2 regions of the Sphingobacterium sp. R2 genome follow, and region 2 is predicted to be linked to the other one. Evidence: riboswitches for the same ligand, from Rfam matches in the RefSeq annotation. Region 2 holds a riboswitch; the other holds the start of a gene.
The links. Region 2 has a riboswitch for S-adenosylmethionine ahead of metE (5-methyltetrahydropteroyltriglutamate--homocysteine S-methyltransferase). Riboswitches for the same ligand answer to the same signal wherever they lie in the genome.
Positions count from the first base shown of each region.

Region 1: linked by a shared signal. The riboswitch ahead of VXM68_RS21820 (5-oxoprolinase) and the one ahead of metE (5-methyltetrahydropteroyltriglutamate--homocysteine S-methyltransferase) in region 2 are both predicted to bind S-adenosylmethionine.

Region 1 is NZ_CP142884.1:5,216,873-5,222,488, reverse strand. It holds gene VXM68_RS21845 (DKNYY domain-containing protein) at 1-607, opposite strand, end outside; gene VXM68_RS21840 (hypothetical protein) at 652-1,080, opposite strand; gene VXM68_RS21835 (hypothetical protein) at 1,098-1,430, opposite strand; gene VXM68_RS21830 (AraC family transcriptional regulator) at 1,567-2,445, opposite strand; gene VXM68_RS21825 (hypothetical protein) at 2,621-2,926, shown strand; gene VXM68_RS21820 (5-oxoprolinase) at 2,959-3,222, opposite strand; SAM-I-IV-variant riboswitch at 3,289-3,382, opposite strand; gene VXM68_RS21815 (DUF3050 domain-containing protein) at 3,592-4,362, shown strand; gene VXM68_RS21810 (3-hydroxyacyl-CoA dehydrogenase) at 4,512-5,408, opposite strand; gene VXM68_RS21805 (oleate hydratase) at 5,488-5,616, opposite strand, start outside.
Region 2 is NZ_CP142884.1:1,826,378-1,831,993, reverse strand. It holds gene VXM68_RS07575 (sensor histidine kinase KdpD) at 1-1,173, shown strand, start outside; gene VXM68_RS07570 (response regulator transcription factor) at 1,276-1,965, shown strand; SAM riboswitch class I at 2,152-2,254, shown strand; gene metE (5-methyltetrahydropteroyltriglutamate--homocysteine S-methyltransferase) at 2,332-4,644, shown strand; gene VXM68_RS07560 (hypothetical protein) at 4,738-5,268, opposite strand.

The sequences.
Region 1 (5,616 bases), 2.0 Mb from region 2:
TCTGATTTTTATAAAAAACAGACCAATTGTCCTTGGAATATTGACCACCAAGAGGCTGTGTGGTAGGACCAGCAAATCTCTCGTTCTTTTCGCCCCTATAATAGCTGTTCCAATGATCTTTCGCATACCCCCGACCGAGATTTTCAAAGCTCGAAGCGTTTGCCCCATTAATTTCCTTGCCTAAATAGTAGACTTTCCACGTATCTTTGCTGTAACCATTTCCCAGTGTCTTAAAGGTGGAAGTTGTTGCGTCCAACAATGGCTTGCCATAAAAATAAACTCTCCAAGCATCACTAGCATAACCGTCGCAAAGAAATTGGAAAGTAGATGGGCTGGCATCAGTTAGAATTGACCCCCGAAAATAGACTTTCCAGGTGTCTTTTGCATAACCATCACCTAAAAACTGAAAAGAACCGGCATTGGCATTGACAATTTCTTTACCACGATAGTAAATACGACCGCCAATTTTGGCATAGCCGTCTCCCAACTGGTCTTGATGGATATAGGCACTGCTATTTTCGTATTTGCTATTATCAACATAGACATCGCTGGCAGAGCCAAGCAGAAGAAGGGCGAGCATGGTTTTGAAGGAAATAGCTAGTATCATATCGCGTTTGGACTAAAATAGAAGAATTCTTGTTTGTGTACGTGTTAATGAGACCGCAATATAAGGTAAAAGTTTAGTTGTCGATTGATTTTTTGCAGATAATACGCAGTGTTTTTTCCTGCGTTCTTTGGTATTTCTTTGCCTATTCTTTGGTACTTCTTCGCTCCTGCTAGGAGATTGGCTTGGCATTGGTTTGCTCTTTCTCTGCTTATTCCTTGCTGTTTCTTTGCCGTTTCTCTGCTGTTTCTTTGCCGTTTCTCTGCTGTTTCTCTGCTGTTTCTTTGCCGTTTCTCTGCTGTTTGATTGGTGTTTTTTAGCTGTTTCTCTGCTAAAATGGTAACTAAATAGCAACCAGTCGGCAAAGAATAGGCAAACAAGGGGGCTAGTAAGCCCCTAGGATACCTTAAGCGAATACGACCAATCACCCTAGAGAAGGCAAATGCGATCGCAAAAATGCGGTCTATGGGATACAAGGTTGAATAGGTAACACTTATTTTGTTTGCTGCAAATGTATTTCAGGAAAGGAGTAGGTTGAATCCTGTATGGTGGTAAAAAGAGAATAATCGGTGTAATCCGGAACGGCTATCCTTAGAAGATAGCTCCCCTTTTTTAACACCTTGATCTTAAATTCGCCATTGCTATTCCTAACGGTATCCCGACCTAATAAGGCCAAGGGCTCCCTTTCCGTATTGGATACAAAGGTTTCAATTATGAAATAACCAACCGGATTGTACTGGTGGTCAACTAAACGGCCAGTAATACGGTATGCGGGGTTAGTAAGTAGCCCATAAAGTGAACAACAGAATAGTAGTGCTTTTAGCATATTTTTTCAAGTGTGATGCTCGATAACATAAACGTATCCAGCTGATGAATCTTAAAACGGTGACCGTCATCTGATGAATGCAACGACGATCTATGCAAAGATAGCCCCGCTTTGTCAATGGATAGCTATCACAAGTTTATGAAAAACTATCATTTTGCATTTTCTGCTTATAGGCGTAAGGAGATATGCCCGTTAGTTTTTTAAAAAATCTGGAAAGATTATTAGGATCGCTGAAATGAAGTTCAACGGCAATTTGGGCGATAGACTGCTCGTCCAGGAGAAGCCGCTGTTTGATTTCTTGAACTTTTCGGCGTTGGATTAGGTGGATTGGACTGTGGCCCGTATAAGCTTTAATTTGACGATTCAGCTCATTGCGATGTATTTTCAGTAAGTCCGCGTATTGATTGCAGTTCAGGTTGGAGTTGACATGCTCTTCCATGAGCATTTTAAATCGCGTCAGCAAATTATTGTTCGAGCCTTCATTGGCTATATGGTGAAATGCGCGAAATAGCCGATCCAGCCGCAGTAAAATACTGGCAAGGAATGCGCGAATCATATTGGGACTGTCGGATCGAAATGTTCCGATCTCAAAAACAATTTCGGAAAGCAGGATTTTAAATACCTCGAAATCATGAGTTGCTGCGACAATATAGGGCGAAAATGAATAGTTGTAAAAATAGGGTAGTTTATATACAAGTGTCTTATCCTGAAAGAACGATTCCAAAAACTCAGGTTTGAAGATTAAATGGAATCCTTTGACGCTATTTTTATCAAATTCATATTGCTTGATCTGATTGGGAAAAGCGAATAAAATGGTTCCTGGGCATAGATCAATACGTTTTTCATTGGTATATGCCACCCCGCTTCCCTGTTCAAAAAACATGATCTCAAAAAAGTTGATGGTGTGTGGTTCGGCTTCAAAAATCAGGTCGGTATTGTCCTCAAACCGATGGGCATCCATCGCTAAGGGAAAGCCGTATTTACTGTTTTCAAAATCAAAATATCGCATACTCATGTATTCAACTAAATTGCAACCGTTTAAGCGCTCAGGCTGCGGTGATAAAGATAACAGTTTTTATGAAATTGTCGACCCCGACGAAAAAGCGATTATCCTGTCAAATCTTTGTCAATACGTACGGTAAAACTCGGAATATTTGGTCAAGTCGTATTTCTTTTGTATATTGCTGGTTATGAGTTTTAAAGAAAAATTAGAGAACTGGCGCACGTCAATCAATCGCGCCGGTAGTGGTGAGGAATTGTATATTTTGCTTTTGAACTACAAAAAGTTTATCAATAAAAATTGGATGGACGATTTTGGCGATCCGGGCAACTGGAAATCGGAATTAAATCAGGTCATCAGCAAAGTAAGAACGAAAGTGGATGTGGCAGAAATTCAAAATTGCGACGATCTCTCGTCCTACAAAGACGACGCTCGGCAAACAGCCCATTCGCTCAATCATACATTAAGATATCATCACTCATTGACGAAAGAGTAGGCTAGGCCTACTCTTTTTTTGTTTATAGGGCATTACTGTAAAGGAATCAGGACATTCTGTTCCAAGCGTACAGGTACCTGCTTCACCGAGGTGAAACCGTCTTCCTTGGAAATAATATTAGAAAGATCAAGTCCCCTTTTTGAAAACGTACTGATCAAAGCTGTCCTGAAGGTAGCTTTCGATGATCCCCAGCCTTGTCCTAAAATGGTGTCGTTGTTGAGCTGGATCAGTTCATCTGTGGAGTAATAACTGAATTTTTCCAGTAAATGTTGGTAAAGATTTGTTGTAGTAGCCATACAATTTAAAAATTTAAAGGATTAAACCATAAACTGTATCCAGATCTTATTGGGAAAATAATCGTTCTGCGACGTTTATTTTGGTCGAAACCCGTATTAATTTACCACCGCGGTGCCTCCACTCGGTTGGTATTGCATCATGCAATTCTGAATACTCTACAAATATAGTAGATTATTTTTTATAATGAAATTTTTTTTTGTTTTTAAGGTTAAATGGGCGTTAGCTACAGAAATAGGGAGGTCAAAGCGAGGCGGGGTGTTGGCTGTGATTTGGTTATAAAGCGGTTAGCTGGATGGGAAATTTATCATGTTACTGTAATCTCATCGAAAATACTTTAAAAAGCAGAGATAACACAATACTTTTGCGCCATGAATAGAATTGCGGAAATTAACGAATACATTGCTGCTGAACGCGAAGTATTATTGCAACACCCTTTATACCGTAAAGTCAAAACGATCAAAAATTTACGTTCTTTTACCGAAGGGCATGTGTATGCTGTATGGGATTTTATGTCTTTATTAAAAGCTTTACAGATCAAATTAACCTGTACCACACTTCCATGGTTCGCCAGTGAACATCCTTCAACGCGCTATTTGATTAATGAAATTGTATTGGCAGAAGAGTCGGATGAATATATCGATGGACGTCGATTAAGCCATTTTGAGATGTATCTCGACGCCATGTCTGCTATGGGGGCCGATCTCCATTTGATCAATAAATTTATTGCCAATGCCAAAAAATCGGATAATATATTCGATGTTATAGCAATGACAACATTGGATAAGCGAATCAAAGATTTTCTGAATTTTACATTTGAAGTGATTGCCGAGGGCGAGGTGCATAAAATTGCGGCGGTGTTTACCTTTGGACGTGAAGACCTCATCCCCGGAATGTTTACGTCTATTTTAGAAGAAATTAAAGCGAATTTCCCCACAGCCAATTTAGACAGTTTTATTTATTATTTTCAGCGGCATATTGATTTAGATGGTGACGAACACGGTCCATTGGCGATGCAGATGATTACAGATCTTGCGAAGGACGATGAGGTTAAATGGACGGAAATGAAGGAAATTAGTAAAGTTGCGCTGCAAAAAAGAATTCAACTGTGGAATGCAATTGAAGATTCCTTATATGGATAATACGCTAAGCAGATGTTGGAGAAATGCCTTTCAAATCAGCATTTGAAAGGCATTTCTGTATACTGTATAACAAGTCTTATTTATCCGTTATCTTGCAATATCATGCACGAGCTGTTTATTGAAGTCGCGTTCTTTCGAAAGCCAGTCGATTACTTCAAAAAGTCTGGCGATTGATAGGCTGGATTGGGATAGGTATAAAACCCTTCCCCGGTAGCGACGCCTAATTTGTTCTTGTCTATAAAATGTTCTTTGAGATAGGCTACAGTTTTTATCTTTATGGGATCATTGGTTGCCTCGGCACTCATTTTGTTAATATTATAGGCTGTTGTGATGCCAACGATATCGAGTATGCCAAAGGGGCCTGTTGGCGCTCCCGTGGCAACCATCCAAGTCTTGTCGATCGTTTGGGCATCGGCTACTTCGTTGACCAAAAGATCCGTTGCTGCCGAAAGTAATGGGACAAGTAAGGAGTTTACAATATAGCCAGGCTGCTCCTTATGCAGCGGTAGGGCAACCATGCCAATGGATTTTGCAAAGTTTACAACCTGCTCAAATACCGTTTTGTCTGTACCCGGATGGCCCATAATTTCTGCTGTATTGTGCTTCCAGATTTCATTGGCAAAATGTAGCGCCAGGAACTTCTCTGGACGGCCAGTTTCTTGGGCAAACTGACTTGGTAGTAGGGTGGAGGAGTTTGTCGCAAAAATGGTTTTCTCTGGAGCGACTTTCGCTAACTCCTGATAGAAACCAATTTTAATGGCAGGGTTTTCGGGAACAGCTTCGATCAGAAAATCTGCGTTTGCTACTGCCGAAGCAAGGTTTGAATCGTAACTGAGTCTGTCGAAGGTTGAAGCCAGTTGTTCCTGACTGGCATGAAGATCTTTCTCAAATGCCTGCGCCATAAGATCAAATTTAGCTTTTGCTTTTTCAAGTACCTCATCGTTGATGTCATATACGGTAACATCATAGCCATGAAAAGCAGTTTGGAAAGCGATCTGATAACCTAAAACACCGCTTCCTGCAATTGTTATATTTTTAAAGTCCATCTTATTATTATTATTATTATTATTATTATTATTATTATTATTATTTAAAATCATTGCTGTTCTTTTCTGATTTTTATCCTTATCCTTTGATTCCCTTTAACCAATCTTTGAATTTGCTGATCTGCTCTGTGAGAAAGGATTCATGCTCTTCCTCGTCCGCGGAACCAAGTGGCAGGATATGTTCAAAGTAAGTTCCTTTAAATAGTTT
Region 2 (5,616 bases):
GATGTGCTTAATAAAAAGAACTCCTGGTCGGGGTTTAACGTTTACGATTCTGTTGCCATGTTGGGGGGCAAAAAGGCTGACTATATCGAAGATGTCGCTATTGGAATGGAATTGGCTAAACGCCCATTGAAAGATAGGTTAAATATTATCATCGTTCAAGAGCTTATCAAGGAGGAATTGGCTCAACGCGACATCAGAGCGCCATTTAATATCGAAATATGGAGCACAAACAATATTTTACTTAATAATATCCTTAACGAAGCGGCATTAAAGAATCCTTCAAATACAACACGGTACTCCACTGCTCTCTTTAAAGGCGACATTGGTGCTGCGCCGGGAAAATTAACGATTTATTTTCCAGACAAAAAGGCGATTATTGCAGATAACATGGGTTATCTCCTTTTGCCTATGCTTGCACTACTTTTTTTATTAGTAGGGTGTTTTGCATACACGTTGATTATCATCTTTAGACAAAAGAAAGTTTCGGAGATGAAAACAGATTTTATCAACAACATGACACATGAGTTTAAGACGCCAGTTGCGACTATCATGATTGCTAGTGAATCGCTTAAGGACCCCGATATCAATGCCGACCATAAACGCGTTCAAAAATTGGCCAATATCATTTACGACGAGAATGTTAGATTAGGAAATCACATTGAACGTGTACTTGATTTAGCTCGACTAGAAAAAGAAACCTTAAAATTAGATCAGGTAGATGTTCATATTAACGATCTTGTTTCTGCGGTTACAGACAGTATGCAGCTCAGAATGCAGAATATTGGCGGAAAATTTACTATTGATCTGGCAGCCACTAAAGATATCGTCGTTGGCGACGAACTGCATTTCTCAAACGTATTTTATAACCTATTGGATAATGCAATTAAATACAACAAAGGTGATCTACATGTGAATATACAATCAAAAAACGTCGGTGATAGTATTGTGGTCACTATAGCTGACAATGGTATCGGTATGAGCCGAGATCACCTTCAAAAGATTTTTGACCAGTTTTACCGCATACCTACGGGGAATGTCCACAATGTAAAAGGATTTGGTCTCGGTCTAAGTTATGTACAAGATATTCTGAGGAGACTGAATGGAAAAATTACGGTTAAAAGCGAAAAAGATAAGGGCACGACCTTTGAGGTAATATTGCCTACAAAAAAATAAAAGGTTCCTTTTTTGTATATTTCCTCTGTAAAAGAATTTTAAAGGTAGAGGAAGCTGATTTATCAGCATCAAGGGAATTCGTTAAAATTTAAAGTATTCATTATGCAAAAGATATTATTAGCAGAAGACGATCCTAATTTAGGGGATCTTTTAAAAGACTATCTCGAATTAAAGGGAAAATTTGACGTCACACTATGTACAGATGGTGATGAAGCAATATCCCAATTCAAGAAAAATAACTACGACCTCTGCATCTTCGATGTGATGATGCCTAAAAAAGACGGCTTCTCGGTTGGGCGTGAAATCAGAAAAACGAACAATACTGTTCCTATAATCTTTGCCACAGCAAAAGGTATGATGGAAGATAAAACTGAAGCTTTTGAACTTGGAGGAGATGATTATATCACCAAGCCGTTTCGCGTTGAGGAATTGTTACTTCGCATCAATGCTCTGCTTAAACGCAGTGTTCGTGATAAAGAGGAAGAGATCGTTGCAGACAAATTTGAAATTGGCGATTATTTCTTTGATTATACAAGCCAGCAGATTTCCTATAAAGGGCAGATGCAAAAACTATCGACTAAAGAGGCTGAACTATTACGCCTGCTCTGCCTAAAGAAAAATGATGTATTGACAAGAGAGGAGGCTTTATTAAAAATATGGCATGATGACAACTATTTTACGGGTAGAAGTATGGATGTCTTTCTCAGTAAACTTCGAAAATATTTGAAAGAGGATAGTAAAGTGGAGATTGTAAATGTACATGGAAAAGGTTACAAACTTTTGGTAAGCTAAAAACAGAGGGAAGGAGTAATAGGATCATTCCCATTTTTTTTGTCTATAGTGTATAGAATTATGAAATAAAGTAATAATTCGATGAAAAGAAGAGAAAAAAACAATTTTATTCTTAGTAGAATATAAAAAATAAATACACTTTTCTAAAAAATTTGCATTTTTAAAATAATTACGTTACCTTAGCATCGCTTATAGAGAAAGGCAGAGGGAATAGACCCGATGAAGCCTTAGCAACCTGTCCCTTGACAAGGTGCTAAATTCTACCCATTGTATATGGGAATGATAAGCCGAAGTCACCAAATTCTAGTGTGTCCTTCTCTCTCTAGCAAGAAATATAGTTGAAAAAAAATATTAAAAACATTCATTATGTTATTGACTAACAATTTAGGTTACCCTCGTGTGGGCGCGTTCCGCGAATTGAAAAAAGCCAATGAGGCCTATTGGGCTAAAAAATCTTCTGTTGAGGAATTATTGGATACCGCAAAAAAAATACGTGAAGGCAATTGGAAAACACAAAAAGATGCTGGAATAGATTTGATCCCTTCCAATGATTTCTCCTTTTACGATCAAGTATTGGATTTAACCCTTACGGTTGGTGCAATTCCTGCCCGTTACCATTCTTTATTGAATAAAGTAGACAACAATTACAGTTTAGATCTATATTTCGCTATGGCTCGTGGTTTCCAACAGGAAGGAATCGACGTGACTGCAATGGAAATGACCAAGTGGTTAGATACCAACTACCATTACATGGTACCAGAATTTACAAAAGATCAAGAATTTAAATTGACTTCTGAAAAATTCTTAAACGAATACAACGAAGCAAAATCCTTGGGCATTGATACTAAACCAGTTTTACTCGGTCCGATCACTTACCTATTGATCGGTAAAGAAAAAGAAACTGGCTTCGACCGTATCGATTTATTGGATAAACTTGTTCCTGTATACGAGGAAATATTGGCTAAACTAGCTGATGCTGGTGCACAATATGTCCAGATTGACGAGCCTTTCTTAGCTTTGGATTTAGATGCTAAAGTAAAAGCTTTATATCAACCTACTTTCGAAAAATTAGCTGCAGCAGCAAAAAATATCAAATTAATCGCAACGACTTACTTCGAAGCTTTAAAAGACAACGAAGATATCGCAGTTAACTTACCTGTCCATGCTTTACATTTGGATCTGGTACGTGGTGAAAACCAATTGGATACGGTACTAGCTAAAGTTCCAGCTTCATTAACATTATCTTTAGGTATTGTTGAAGGTCGTAACATCTGGAAAAATGATTACGAAAAATCATTGGTTAAAATCAAACAGGCTGTTGATGCATTAGGAAAAGACCGCGTTTGGGTGGCTCCTTCTTCATCATTGTTGCATGTTCCTTTTGACCTAGATAATGAGCATAATGAACAATCATTACCTGCTGAAGTAAAGAATTGGTTAGCTTTTGCCAAACAAAAATTAGCTGAAGTGAAAGACTTAGCTGTACTGGCAGAAGGCGAAGTTGATGCGGAAACAGCGAAACGTTTTGAAGCGAACAAAGCTGCTGCTGAGAGCCGCCGCACTTCTCCATTAATTCACAAACCTGAAGTTAAGACACGTACAAGCAATATCACTGATGACGATGCAAAACGTACTTCATCATTTGCAGACCGTAAAGCAGCGCAACAAGCGAAATTTAACTTGCCGGCATTCCCTACCACAACGATAGGTTCTTTTCCACAAACAAAAGATGTTCGTAAATGGAGAGCAGATTTGAAAAAAGGTGCTATTACTCAAGAGGAATACGATAAAGCAATCGCAGAAGAAACGGAAAACACCATCCGTCTTCAAGAGCAATTGGATATCGACGTATTAGTACACGGCGAATTTGAGCGTAATGACATGGTTGAATACTTCGGTGAACAACTAGCTGGCTACGCTTTCACACAAAACGGTTGGGTTCAGTCTTACGGTTCTCGTTGTGTTAAACCTCCGATTATCTATGGTGACGTTTACCGTCCAAAGGACATGACTGTACGTTGGTCATCTTACGCACAATCGTTGACAAACCGTCCGGTGAAAGGTATGTTGACTGGTCCGGTTACCATCTTACAATGGTCTTTCGTACGTAACGATCAACCGCGTTCAACAACAACTTACCAAATTGCTTTGGCTATCCTGGATGAAGTACAAGCTTTGGAAAAAGCAGGTATCAAAATTATTCAAATTGATGAACCAGCTATCCGTGAAGGATTACCTTTACGTAAGGCTGATCAGAAAGATTACTTAAACTGGGCAGTACGTGCTTTCCGTGTTTCTTCTTCAAATGTAGAAAACGATACACAAATTCACACACACATGTGTTATTCAGAATTCAATAATGTAATCGAAGATATCGCTGCAATGGATGCTGATGTTATCACGATCGAGACTTCACGTTCTCAAATGAAATTATTGAATGCTTTCGCTGGCGACTTTAAATATCCAAATGATATTGGTCCGGGTGTTTATGATATTCACTCTCCACGTGTGCCCAGCAAAGACGAGATGGTAGATCTATTGCGTAAAGCAAAAGCAGTAGTTCCGGCAGAACAACTTTGGGTTAATCCTGACTGCGGATTGAAGACCCGTGCTTGGCCAGAAACCAAAGCAGCTTTAGAATCTATGGTGGAAGCTGCCAAAATCTTAAGAGCAGAATAATTCCTAAACGCTATTGATTAAGCCCTAGGTGAAATCTCACCTAGGGCTTTTTTTTTCGCATATTAATCTAAAAATTGTAGCCAGATCAAGGGCCTACTTATGATCAGGATTACTTTCTTTCTTCCTAATCTTCCCACTACCTTTACTAATTTCCTGCTTTCCTCTAATCCGCTCCTCAATCGACTTCAGGCTTGACGAAAAATCAAGATCAACATTTTCAAGTTTCGCGATTTTTAACGCCTTCAACGCCTTTTTGTATTTTCTTAATTTTTCAAATAGAAGTGCTTTCTTTAGCCAGATCCCTGCCAGAGGCATCCCCGGAAGTGTCAAAGCGAATTTAATCGTTTTTTTTGCAGCTTCATATTCTCCCATATCAATCAATGTCTGAATGAAATAAGGATAAACTTCCACTGCCCGCACATTATGCGCCAAGGCTTCCTGGAAATACCTTTTTGCCTGCTCATAATCAAACAACTGTTCGGCATGAACTCTTCCCATCAAACAAAGCGCCATTGTATTGGACTCATCATAGGATAGCGCATAAGATAAGGACTCTATTGTCTCCTCCAAATATATCGGATAGTTATCCAGTGCCTGAAGGACATATTTATTGACTGAATTCATAAAATTTTCTAAAACATAACATTCACATCCAGCTTTCACAATAACTTTGAAAGTACTGGATTTTAAAACTCCTTAATTAAGCTTTAAGCTAAGCATATTGGACAAGTGGACTACCATTTAGAGGGCCAAGTTTTAGCCAATAGCAACCTAGGTTACTTAACGTATTAAGAAAGAAGATTAGGAAAGGGCCGTATTCCGAAGAATATTCCCGAGAATCTTCTCTGTGGACGAAGCGGGATTTTTTAATATTGCAAACATATTCTTCCGTTTTTATTAATTATTCTGTTGAATTGCAAAGATTCAAAATATTTACCAAATTACAAAAACTTTTGATTATTAACATGTTAT